Regions from separate parts of the Streptomyces sp. NPDC031225 genome, predicted to be linked through region 2. Evidence: predicted binding sites of a transcription regulator. Region 2 holds the regulator's gene; each other region holds the start of a gene.

Region 1 (4,234 bases), on a different contig from region 2:
CCCGCGAGCGCGCCCGTACTGGTGATCACCGACGGCTGGTGCGACGTGCTGAGGGTGCGACGCGAGCACGCCTATCTGATCCCGCAGGGCGCCAGGCTGCCGTTCACCGCACGCGGGCCGGTCTTCAGGGTCAGCTGAGCCGTAGTGTGATCGGATGGATCCCGTAACCCCCGTCAGCGGGACCACAGGAAAGGACTGATCGTGGCCACCACGCGCTCCGCACACACCGTCTGGGAAGGCAACCTCCTCGAGGGGAGCGGTGTCGTCAACTTCGACTCCTCCGGTGCCATCGAGGCACAGCCGGTCACCTGGGCCTCGCGTTCCCAGGACGCCAACGGCAAGACCAGCCCCGAGGAGCTGATCGCCGCCGCGCACTCCAGCTGCTTCTCCATGGCGCTCTCGCACGCCCTGAACGGCGCCGGCACCCCGCCCACCAAGCTCGTCACGTCGGCCGACGTCTCCTTCCAGCCGGGTGAGGGCATCACCGGCATCCACCTCACCGTCGAGGGCACCGTGCCGGGCCTGGACGAGGAGGGCTTCGCCGCCGCCGCGGACGACGCCAAGGCCAACTGCCCGGTCAGCCAGGCCCTGAAGTCCGTACCGATCACCCTGGACGCGAAGCTCGCCTGAGGCGGCCCGTCCCGGACGGTGCGCAGCTCCCTTGCGAAGGGGGCTGCGCACCGCCGGTCCCGGGTGTGAAGTCGTCGGTGTGGGAGGCAACACGATGAGTGCGGGAACATCCAGCGGTACGGCGGTACTCGACACCGGCACCCGCGAACTCACCCGTGTCCTGGTGCTGTTCAGCCTCACCGGCAGCCTGGAGGCGGACCGCCCCTCGCTGGGCAGCCTCGTGGACCGGTTCGACTTCGGCCGCTTCGCCCTGCACCTCACATCCAGCGAGGCGGTGCTGCCGGTACCGGTGCTGGTCGAGACGGTGCGGCCCGGGGAACTGCGGTTGCCGCACGGCTACCGGGGTCTGGAACCGGCGTCGGTCGAGATCGCCGTCCTCGCCACCCCGCGCGGCGACATCACCCTCGCCCTGGACTGCGAATTCGCCGGACCGACCCCGGCCGCCGCCCTCGCCGAGTGGCTCGCGGCCACCTGCTTCGACCGGGACCGGATCATGCTCGGGGACCGTCCGCTGCTCACCGCGCTCGGGCTGCGGCCCGTCCCGTCCGACCCCCTCGCCTTCGGCCAGAACGTGCACCAACTCGTCTTCCCGGGCGGTGAGTTGCGCGACGACCTGCTGAACTCCGACGCCGTGCAGCGCTCCCTCATGCTGAACGAGATCCTGCACCGCGGCCGGACGGCCACGACCGAACCGCCCCATCTGCGCGACCACGGCAGCACGCTCTCCGCGCACGACCGCGGGGTCTCCGTGCACGCCGGGTGGGCCGAACACGTGGAGAACGGTCTGATTCTGGTGGCCGTCGGCATGATCTCCGCGCTGGCCGTCCTGCAGCGCACCCGGCTGGCCGCCTTCGAGACGATGCGGGCGAACGAACAGGCGTCCACCAGCTCGCCGTACGAGATCCGGTCGCTGATCTCACAGCTGTCCACCGGGGTCAACGAACTCCAGCTCGACCTGGCCTTCGGCGTGGAGGCGTACGTGGACGGCCTGCTGATCCCGGAGACGGTCATGGAGGCCTTCCAGTCCTCCCTGCGCGACGCGCTCGGCATCCGGGACAGCCTGGCCAACTCGGCCCGCATGGTGCAGCGGCTCACCTCGGTGATCAGCGCCCGCTCGGCGGCCCTGGACGCCGAACTCTCCGAGCGCGACGACCGCAGGGACCGCACGGTGTCCGTGCTGGTCGCGATCGCCACCCTGATCGCCCTGCCGCCGACCCTGCTGCTGGCGTTCTTCGGCGTCAACGCCACGACCGTGAACGACCACCGCTCCATCTTCGACCCGCGGTACCTCCCGGCGTACCTCCTGGCCTGGGTTCCCTTCCTCGTGCTCGCCGCGATCGGCTACGTCCGGATCATCCGGACCGGCAGACGCTCCGGGCCCCTGCTGACCCCGCCCGCGCCGATCCCCGCCCAGCGCCCACCGGCCGGAAGCTGACCTCCGCAGGAGGGACCGTGCCCCGCCGTATGCGCCCACCGGTGGACGGCGTGTGTGGGAAACCGCACGAGGAGCGCCCGTGGGGGTACTCGTCCCCCTGAGCGGGGCCACTCGCACCATTGACAAGAGCGCACTCAAGTTTTGTGCTGGAGTGCGGGAAGGCTCCCTGGCGGACCCGCCTTGCGGAAGGGGACAGTGATGGGACGTGCGGTCGGGATAGATCTGGGGACCACGAACTCGGTGGTGGCCGTGCTGGAGGGCGGTGAGGCCACCGTCGTAGCCAACGCGGAGGGGGCCAGGACCACACCGTCGGTCGTGGCCTTCGCCAAGAACGGCGAGGTGCTGGTGGGCGAGGTCGCCAAGCGGCAGGCCGTGACGAACGTCGAGCGCACCGCGCGCTCCGTGAAGCGGTACATGGGCGACGGGACCTGGCGCTTCCCGGACCAGGGCGACATCGACGGCACCCGCTACCGGGCGCAGGAACTGTCCGCGCGGGTCCTGCAGAAGCTGAAGCGGGACGCCGAGTCATACCTCGGCGAGGACGTCACCGACGCCGTGATCACCGTCCCCGCCTACTTCGACGACTCCCAGCGGCAGGCCACCAAGGAGGCCGGGGAGATCGCGGGCCTGAAGGTGCTGCGGATCATCAACGAGCCCACGGCGGCGGCGCTGGCGTACGGCCTGGACCGGGGCGAGGAGCAGACCGTTCTGGTCTTCGACCTCGGCGGTGGCACCTTCGACGTGTCACTGCTGGAGATCGGCGACGGGGTCATCGAGGTCAAGGCGACCAACGGCGACACGCATCTGGGCGGCGACGACTGGGACCAGCGGGTCGTCGAGCACCTCGTGAAGACGTTCCAGGGGCAGTACGGCATCGACCTCGGCAAGGACAAGATGGCGCTGCAGCGGCTGCGCGAGGGGGCCGAGAAGGCGAAGATCGAGCTGTCGTCGTCCTCGGAGACCACGATCAACCTGCCCTACATCACCGCCTCCGCCGAGGGGCCCCTGCATCTCGACGAGAAGCTGACCCGCGCGCAGTTCCAGGAACTCACCGCCGACCTCCTCGACCGCTGCAAGACCCCCTTCCACCAGGCGGTCAAGGACGCCGGCATCAAGCTCGCCGCGATCGACCACGTGATCCTCGTCGGCGGCTCGACGCGGATGCCCGCGGTCACGGATCTCGTCAAGGACCTCACCGGCAAGGACCCGCACAAGGGGGTCAACCCGGACGAGGTCGTGGCGGTCGGCGCGGCACTCCAGGCGGGCGTCATCCGCGGCGACGTGAAGGACGTACTCCTCCTCGACGTCACCCCGCTGTCCCTGGGCATCGAGACCAAGGGCGGCATCATGACCAAGCTCATCGAGCGCAACACCACGATTCCCACCCGCCGTTCGGAGATCTTCACGACCGCCACCGACAACCAGCCCTCCGTCGGCATCCAGGTCTACCAGGGCGAACGGGAGATCGCCGCGTACAACAAGAAGCTCGGCGTCTTCGACCTCACGGGCCTGCCGCCCGCGCCCCGGGGCGTGCCGCAGATCGAGGTCGCCTTCGACATCGACGCGAACGGGATCATGCACGTCTCGGCGAAGGACCTCGCGACCGGGCGCGAGCAGAAGATGACGGTGACGGGCGGCTCGGCGCTCCCGAAGGACGACATCGACCGCATGATGCGCGAGGCCGAGCAGTACGCCGAGGAGGACCGCGACCGCCGTGAGGCCGCCGAGACCCGCAACCAGGCCGAGCAACTCGTCTACCAGACCGAGAAGTTCGTCCGCGAGAACGCCGACAAGGTCCCGGCCGACACGAAGACGGAGGTCGAGTCGGCGGTGACGGACCTGAAGCGGCTCCTGGAGGAGAACGCCGAGACGAGCACCCTGCGCGACGGCGTCGAGAAGCTCGCCTCCGTCAGCCAGAAGATGGGCCAGGCGATGTACGCCCAGGCGCAGCAGTCGCCGCCGGACAGCGAACAGGCCTCACCCCCGCAGGAGGAGGAGGGCGTGGTCGACGCGGAGATCGTGGACGACGAGCGGGACCACAAGGGCGGGGCGGCCTGAGACCCGGCCACGCCACCCCCGGTCAGGGGCGGACCCCGGCCGGCAGCGTGGCGCACACCGCGTCCAGGACGGATGCGTACGGTGTGCCCAGGTCGCCGAGCCGGGAGCCCA
Region 2 (4,234 bases):
CGCGCTCAAGGGCGAGGACACCGCGGAGATCCGCACCGCCACCGAGAAGGTCGCCGCGGTCTCCCAGAAGGTCGGCCAGGCCATGTACGCCGACGCCCAGTCCGCCCAGGCCACCGGTGACGACGCCGGAGCCGAGGCGCCCAAGGCGGACGACGACGTCGTGGACGCCGAGATCGTGGACGACGAGCGCAAGGACGGTGCCGCGTGACGGAGGAGACCCCGGGCTTCGACGAGAAGCCCGACGTCCCCTCCGGCGCCACCGACGACGCCGAGCCGAAGGCCGCCCCCCAGGAGGGTGCGGCCCCGGCCGGGGACGCAAGTGCCCAGATCGCCGGCCTGACGGCCCAGCTGGACCAGGTGCGCAAGGCGCTCGAAGAGCGCACCGCGGACCTCCAGCGGCTCCAGGCCGAGTTCCAGAACTACCGCCGCCGGGTCGAGCGGGACCGGGTCGCGGTCAAGGAGATCGCTGTCGCGAACCTCCTGACCGAGCTCATGCCCACGCTCGACGACATCGGCCGCGCGCGGGAACACGGCGAACTTCTCGGCGGGTTCAAGTCCGTCGCGGAGTCGCTGGAGACCGTCGCGGCCAAGATGGGCCTGCAGCAGTTCGGCAAGGAGGGCGAGCCCTTCGACCCGACGATCCACGAAGCCCTGATGCACAGCTACGCGCCGGACGTCACCGAGACGACGTGCGTGGCGATCCTCCAGCCCGGGTATCGCATCGGCGAACGCACCATCCGCCCCGCGCGGGTGGCCGTCGCCGAACCGCAGCCGGGTGCGCAGACGGGCAAGGCCGAGGACGGGTCCGAGGCCGGCGACGACAAGGACAACGGCCCTGAGGAGGGCTGACGTCGTACAGAGTGATCCGAACACCGGAACCGGAAAGGGGGCGCGTCGGGGATGAGCACCAAGGACTTCATCGAGAAGGACTACTACAAGGTCCTCGGCGTCCCCAAGGACGCCACCGAGGCCGAGATCAAGAAGGCGTACCGGAAGCTCGCCCGCGAGTTCCACCCGGACGCCAACAAGGGCAACGCCAAGGCCGAGGAGCGCTTCAAGGAGATCTCCGAGGCGAACGACGTCCTCGGTGACCCCAAGAAGCGCAAGGAGTACGACGAGGCCCGCACCCTCTTCGGCAACGGCGGCTTCCGCCCGGGGCCGGGCGGGGCGGGCGGCTCGTTCAACTTCGACCTGGGCGACCTCTTCGGAGGCGGCGCCCAGGGCGGGAGTCAGGGTGCCGGCGGCTTCGGCGGCGGCATCGGGGACGTGTTCGGGGGCCTGTTCAACCGCGGCAGCTCCGGCACCACGCGGGTGCAGCCGCGGCGCGGGCAGGACATCGACACCGAGGTCACCCTCAGCTTCACCGAGGCGATCGAGGGCGCGACGGTCCCGCTCAGGATGTCCTCGCAGTCGCCCTGCAAGGCCTGCTCGGGCACCGGCGACGCCAACGGCAACCCGCGCGTGTGCCCGACCTGCGTCGGCACCGGGCAGGTGGCCCGCGGCTCGGGCGGCGGCTTCTCGCTGACCGACCCGTGCCCGGACTGCAAGGGCCGCGGCCTGATGGCGGAGAACCCCTGCGAGATCTGCAAGGGCTCCGGGCGCGCGAAGTCCTCGCGCACCATGCAGGTCCGCATCCCGGCGGGCGTCTCCGACAACCAGCGGATCCGGCTGCGCGGCAAGGGCGCGCCGGGCGAGCGCGGCGGACCCGCGGGCGACCTGTACGTCACGGTGCACGTCGACGCCCACCCCGTCTTCGGCCGCAAGGACGACAACCTCACGGTGACCGTCCCGGTGACCTTCTCGGAGGCGGCGCTCGGCGGCGAGGTCAGGGTCCCGACGCTCGGCGGACCGGCGGTGACGCTGAAGCTGCCGCCGGGCACCCCCAACGGCCGCACCATGCGGGCGCGGGGCAAGGGCGCGGTCCGCAAGGACGGCACCCGGGGCGATCTGCTGGTCACCGTCGAGGTGAGTGTCCCGACCGAGCTGTCGGGGAAGGCTCGTGACGCGCTGGAGGCGTATCGCGAGGCGACCGCGGGTGAGGATCCGCGGGCGGAGCTGTTCCAGGCCGCGAAGGGAGCTTGATTCGAGATGGACGGCCGTCGACGCAATCCGTACGAACTGACGCAGGAGACCCCGGTCTACGTCATCTCGGTGGCGGCCCAGCTCTCCGGCCTGCATCCGCAGACTCTGCGTCAGTACGACCGTCTCGGCCTGGTCTCCCCCGACCGCACCGCCGGGCGGGGCCGCCGCTACTCGGCCCGCGACATCGAACTGCTCCGCCAGGTGCAGGCGTTGTCGCAGGACGAGGGCATCAACCTCGCCGGCATCAAGCGCATCATCGAGCTGGAGAACCAGGTCCTGGCGCTCCAGTCGAGGGTGGCCGAACTGCAGGACGCCGTCGAGGGCGCGGCCGCGGCCATCCAGCAGCGTGAGGCGGCGGTGCACGCGTCGTACCGCCGTGACCTGGTGCCGTACCAGGAGGTCCAGCACACCAGCGCGCTGGTGGTGTGGCGGCCGAAGCGGGCGAAGGACTAGGCAGCAGCAGCGAGAAGGGGCCCGGAGGATTCTCCGGGCCCCTTCTCCGTCCGCGCGGGCTCAGAGCCAGGAGTCCCAGACGCCGTACGCGATCGGTGTGGACGCGGCCTCCGTGCCGGCGGCGTCCAGGCGGACGACGCGGTAGTAGTACAGGCCGAGCCTGTCCTCGTGGACCGTCTTGTCCATGTGGAACACGGCGTCGTACATCGTGCCCTCGGTGAGGGTGATGTAGGCGGCCGACGCCGGGTCCCAGCGCTCCACGCGGTAGCTCGCGAACCGGCCGCAGTCGCCGAGGCCGGAGCTCTCCGAGCAGCCGACGTACAGCTCCGGATATTGGTCCTCACGGATCTCGGTCCCCGTCCAGCCCGGCGGCCGGGTGTCGGGCAGGGTGACGGAGAGCTCGGCGGCGTGGAAGGCCTCTGGCCCCGCCCACCAGTCGATCAGGGGGGAGCCGTCCGTGGCGGCCACCTTGTAGGTGTGCGCGGCGCCGTCGGGGACCGTCGGGCAGAGGATCTCGGTCCCGGCCAGGGAGTTGCCCGTCCAGCAGTTCTGGTCCCAGACCGTCTCGCCGGTCTCCGGGTCCGTGACGCCCTGCCACACCTTGTAGCCCGTGACGTCGTCGTCGGCGGGCGGTGTCCAGGTCAGGCGCACACCGAGCGGGATCTGCTCGGCGGCCAGGTTCTCCACCGGGGCGGGGCGCTCGGTGTCCGGCGTGGTCGCGGTGGCGGCGGGGCCGGGCTGCGACTCATGGCCGTACGGGTCGATCGTCACGACCGTGTAGTCGTACGTCGTCTCGGAGGCGCCGGAGACGTCCCAGCAGACGCCGTTGATCTGCCGGGCACCGGCGTAGTCGGGGGCGTCGCCGGTGTTCCAGGTCCAGTACGTCTCCGGGTCCGTCAGCGGCAGGTCCTGCGAGTTGTTGGGCTTGCAGGCGGTCACCGTGCTGCGCTCGCCGGTCGCCTTGTCGGTGCGGATGATCCGGTAGGTGAGCAGGGGCCTGTCCTCGCCGAAGGTCCACGGATCGGCGCTGCTCCACTCGATCATCACCCCCTCGTCGAACCTGTTCGCGGTGGTGCTGAACGGCGCGATCGCCCCGGACCGGTCGGCCATCGTCAGCGTGACCTCCACCGGGGCGGCCGCGTTGCCCTTGGCGTCCACCGAGCGCACCGCGTACCGGTAGCCGTCGGCGACCGCGAGCAGCTGGCGCGGCACGGTGTCGGTCCCCGTGGTGGTGGTCGGGGTGTTGCCACCCGTGGCGCCGGGCAGCGCATCGAGCCAGCCGCCGGTCGCCCGGTCGTACTGGAGGACCTGGTACGAGGCCGCACCGTCGACGGCCGACCACACCACGTGCGGAACGCCCGACCGGTACTCGACGCGCGCGTCGGCGGCGGTGGCGGGCGGTGTCAGATCGGACGTGGTGAAGGTGGTGGCCGCCGAGTACGCGGACCAGTTCCCGACGGCGTCCCGGGCCCGGCCGCGATAGGTGACCTTGCTGCCGTCGGCGGCGTAACCGGTGTCGCAGATCGCCCCCTTGGTCCCGGTGTACACGGTGGCCCATGTGCGGGTGACGGGGTCGAGCCGCTGCATCTCGTAGAGGGCGATGTCGGCCGCGTTCTCCGAGGTCGTGACGAGCTCCGGGGCCGCGTAGGGCTGGTCCACCGGACACGCGTCCATCTCCAGGAACGGCGCCGCGGGCGGA
Region 3 (4,234 bases), on a different contig from region 2:
CACCCTGCACCAGGGCTCCAGCACCGATGTCGCGCACCTCGTGCGGACGCCCGTGCTGGCGCTGACGGCCAGCGCGCTGTGGATCGCCGGGGGAATCCTCTCGCCGTACGCCATCGCCCTGCTGTTCGTCCTCACCGCCCTGGAGCGACGGATCGGGGGAGTGCGCACGGCCGGTGTCTTCCTCCTCGGGCACATGGGCGCGACGCTCGCCACCGAGGTGCCCATCGGCCTCGCGGTGCTGCTCGGCCACCTGCCCGCCAGCTCGCTGCACCGCCTGGACTACGGCGTCAGCTTCGGCGTGGCCGCGAGCCTCGGCGCGCTGACCGGGCTGCTCAGGCCGTGGCTGCGTTGGCCGTTGCTCACCCTCTTCGGCTGGGTGCTGGTGGCGGACCTGATCGCCTTCACCGACCCGATGACCGACTGGGGCCACCTGATCGCCCTCACGATCGGTGTCGCGACCTGGCCCCTGGTCCGGCGGTGGCACCGCGCACGCCAACCCCTCCCGGCCCGCTAGGCCCGCCGCGCCCGGTCCTGCGACGCCGTGGCGCTGCCCGCGCTGCCGTCAGCGGCCCGGTGGCGTCCAGACGTACGGCGTCGTCGTGGTCACCGCGTGGAAGCCGAGCCGGCGCAGGATGGGCGCGCTGTCGTCGGACGCGTCCACGTGCAGATACGTGACCCCGCCGGCGGCGGCGAGGGCGGCGCGTACGGCGACCAGGGCGCGGTAGATGCCCCTGCCCCGCCACTCGGCGAGCGTGGAGCCGCCCCACAGGCTCGCGAACTCCGTGCCCGCGCGGAACACCAGCCAGGCGGCGCACACCACTTCACCGTCCGCCTCGGCCACGTACACCGCGATGTCGTCCGGTGCGGTGGCGACCCGGCCGGACAGGTCGTCGGCGAGCCAGCTCCAGTCCTGGCCCCACACCGCCGACTCCATCGCGGCGATCCGGCGCATGTCCGCGTCCGCCGTGACCCTGCGCACGGTGACGCCCTCCGGCAGTACCGGCTCCCGTACGGCCATGTCGGCGGCCCGCCCGATCAGCACCGACTCCCGCTCCTCGGGCACGAAACCGGCCGCGCGGAGCCGTTCGGCGAGGTCGGCCGGGGTGTCGTGGGCCCGGGTCTTCCACTCCAGCGCCTCTCCGCGCGCGGCGAAGAAGTCGCGCTGGCGGGCGATGAGGTCGTCGAGCGCCGCACCCTCGACGCCGAGGTCCCGGGGCCCGCTCACGAACCCGCGGAACTGGCCGACGATCCGCAGCAGCGGACCGTCCTGCTCGTACGTGACCCCGGCGGGCGGGGTGGGGGGAGCGCCGCGCATCTGGTCGTCGTAGGCGGAGAGGAGGGGCTGTATGTCTGCTGTGGTCATCGTTGCTGGGTTCCCCGTGTGTTGGTGGTGTGGTGGTGGTCCGGTGGTTCTGGCTCATGGCCGTGCACACGCGTGTGCACGGCTGTCGCCCGCGCGGGTGATCTCCTCGACCGGTGCGGGCAGTGGTTTCCACCGACCGAGGACCGGGTCGTGCCTCGCGGTCACCTGGGGCGCCGCCGTCCGCGGTGCGCCAGGGGGCGGAGTCCGAGGGTGCCGGGAAGACCGGGCGCCGGCCGGGCGTTGTCCGCCATGCGGCCGGCGCTGAGCATCCGAAGGTCTCGGGTCGATCACCGGCGCAGCATGACAGAGGCCGTCCCGGGCCGCCTCCGGGTTTCCGTGAAGCGACGACGGACGGTCACCCGGCGCCCGGTCCCACGAACTTCGCACTGGTGAGCGGAGCTTCCACATGCCAGCCCAGAGACTCGTACAGCGCCCGTCCCGCCGGCGTTCCCGCGAGGACGCCGGTCTCCGCGCCCTCGGCGGCCGCCGTGGCCTGGAGCGTGCGCATGACGATGCTGCCCAGACCCCGGCGCCGATGCGCGGGCGCGGTCTCGATCTGGTCGAAGACGGCGGTCGCGCCCGTCGGGGCCACCTGGCCACGCGCCGCGAGGGAGCCGTCCGGCGCGGCGACGAGCAGCCGCGTGACACCACCGACGGACCACACCCGCATCCGGTAGCCGTCCGGGACACTCGTGAGTCCGGCTACCGGAACGCCGGCCCGTCCGGGCTCCGTGGCGTCCGTGCGTCCGGTTCCCGGAACGCCGGCATGTCCGGCCTCCGGGACATCCGTGGGCGCGCCCTCCGCAGCGTTCGTACGTCCGGCTTCCGGTGCGCCCGTCTGCGGAGTCTCCGGGACGCCCGCGTGCCCGGCTCCCGGCGCATCCGTACGTGCCCCTTGCACGGCGCGCGTGCGCACGGCCTCCGGGTCACCTGTCGGCCCGCTCTCCGGAGTGCCCGTATCTCCGGTCTCCGGGAAGTCGGGCCGTCCCGCCTCCTGGACGTCGGCGCGTCCAGTCGTCGGAGCGCCGGCGTGCTCGGTCTTCGGGGTGCCCGTGCGTGTCGTCGGCAGGTGTGCCGTCCGCCCGGCCCGCGTGGTCGTCAGGGGGATCGTCATCAGGTAGCCCGGTTCCGGGTCCACCCACCAGCCCTCGCCCAGCCAGGCCCCGACCACCTCCGGGTCCTGGAACACCTTGAGCCACACCCCGGCCCCCGTCACCCCGTCGGCCACCTTGCGTACGACCTCCTCGTCCACGTCGGCGCCCAGGGCCTCGAAGACGTGCCGCGACACCTGCGCCATCAGGCCGACGTCGACCGTGAACCCCCACGGTTCCCGCTCCGGCGGGGCGACCCCGCGGGACACGACCCAGCCGTCCACCCATGCCCGTACGACCCCGTCCATGAGACTCCCTCGCATCGGCCGATGCAGTTGTGTGATGGTTGAAGTAATGGTTGATGGAGAGCTTCACCTATTACCCGGCTTCAAGATAGGCCCCGGAGTGCCGAGTTCGGCAGTCGTGATCGCCCACAGCGAACAGGGCGGTGGGTGGGGAACATACGGAGGCTCACGTGCATTGAGTCGGCATAGCTCAACTTGACTGCCGAAGGGGAGATCATGGCTTCGACGTCCACACCGCTCACTCTGCCTGTGCTGCCGCTCGACGACGAGGTCGTGCTGCCCGGAATGGTGGTTCCGCTGGACCTGAACGACGCCGACGTACGTGCCGCGGTGGAGGCCGCTCAGGCCGCCGCCCGCTCGGAACCCGGCAAGCCGAAGGTCCTCCTGGTGCCACGCCTCGACGGGACCTACGCGAGCACCGGTGTGCTCGGTACCGTCGAGCAGGTCGGCCGGCTGGCCGACGGTGACCCGGGTGCCCTCATCCGCGGCCGGGGCCGGGTGAGGATCGGTGCCGGGACGACCGGCCCGGGCGCCGCCCTCTGGGTCGAGGGGACCAGGGTCGACGAGACCGTTCCCGACCCGCTGCCCGGTCATGTCGCCGAACTGGTCACCGAGTACAAGGCCCTCGCCACCGCATGGCTGCGCAAGCGCGGTGCCTGGCAGGTCGTGGACCGGGTCCAGGCCATCGACGACGTCTCCGCGCTCGCCGACAACTCCGGTTACTCACCGTTCCTGACGACCGAGCAGAAGGTGGAACTGCTGGAGACCGCCGACCCGGTCGCCCGCCTCAAGCTCGCCACCGGACACCTGCGCGACCACCTCGCCGAGCAGGACGTCGCCGAGACCATCGCCAAGGACGTCCAGGAAGGCGTCGACAAGCAGCAGCGGGAGTTCCTGCTCCGCCGTCAGCTGGAAGCCGTACGCAAGGAACTGCGGGAGATCAACGGCGAGCAGGACGGCGAGGAGTCCGACGACTACCGCACACGTGTGGAGGCCGCGGACCTGCCGGAGAAGGTGCGGGAGGCCGCGCTCAAGGAGGTCGACAAGCTGGAGCGGTCCTCCGACCAGTCGCCCGAGGGGTCCTGGATCCGCACCTGGCTGGACACCGTCCTCGAACTGCCGTGGAACGAGCGGACCGAGGACGCGTACGACATCCAGGGAGCCAAGACGGTCCTCGACGCCGAGCACGCTGGCCTGGAGGACGTGAAGGAGCGGATCACCGAGTACCTGGCGGTCCGCAAGCGACGCAACGACCGGGGGCTCGGGGTCGTGGGCGGCCGGCGCGGCGGTGCCGTGCTCGCCCTCGTCGGCCCTCCCGGTGTCGGCAAGACCAGCCTCGGCGAGAGCGTCGCGCACGCCATGGGCCGCAAGTTCGTCCGCGTCGCCCTCGGCGGCGTGCGGGACGAGGCGGAGATCCGCGGACACCGGCGGACGTACGTCGGCGCGCTGCCCGGCCGGATCGTACGGGCGATCAA

Evidence for each region. The regulator HspR, encoded in region 2, represses chaperone genes until heat shock. The targets are predictions, from matches to a motif close to TTGAGNNNNNNNNNCTCAA.
Region 1: a site for HspR is predicted at 2,185-2,203, ahead of dnaK (molecular chaperone DnaK). Genes of this name have one in related genera too.
Region 3: a site for HspR is predicted at 2,935-2,953, ahead of lon (endopeptidase La). Genes of this name have one in related genera too.

Annotation. Positions count from the first base shown of each region.
Region 1 covers NZ_JBVIHJ010000025.1:17,127-21,360, reverse strand. Annotated here, with positions in the region: gene ACZ48Z_RS34295 (vWA domain-containing protein) at 1-138, shown strand, start outside; gene ACZ48Z_RS34290 (OsmC family peroxiredoxin) at 202-630, shown strand; gene ACZ48Z_RS34285 (hypothetical protein) at 725-2,065, shown strand; gene dnaK (molecular chaperone DnaK) at 2,264-4,123, shown strand; gene ACZ48Z_RS34275 (nitrate reductase molybdenum cofactor assembly chaperone) at 4,146-4,234, opposite strand, start outside.
Region 2 covers NZ_JBVIHJ010000013.1:260,028-264,261, forward strand. Annotated here, with positions in the region: gene dnaK (molecular chaperone DnaK) at 1-208, shown strand, start outside; gene grpE (nucleotide exchange factor GrpE) at 205-849, shown strand; gene dnaJ (molecular chaperone DnaJ) at 901-2,082, shown strand; gene ACZ48Z_RS23590 (heat shock protein transcriptional repressor HspR) at 2,089-2,535, shown strand; gene ACZ48Z_RS23595 (PA14 domain-containing protein) at 2,596-4,234, opposite strand, start outside.
Region 3 covers NZ_JBVIHJ010000019.1:13,697-17,930, forward strand. Annotated here, with positions in the region: gene ACZ48Z_RS29135 (rhomboid-like protein) at 1-514, shown strand, start outside; gene ACZ48Z_RS29140 (GNAT family N-acetyltransferase) at 563-1,363, opposite strand; partial or broken gene ACZ48Z_RS29145 (GNAT family N-acetyltransferase) at 1,719-2,054, opposite strand; gene lon (endopeptidase La) at 2,976-4,234, shown strand, end outside.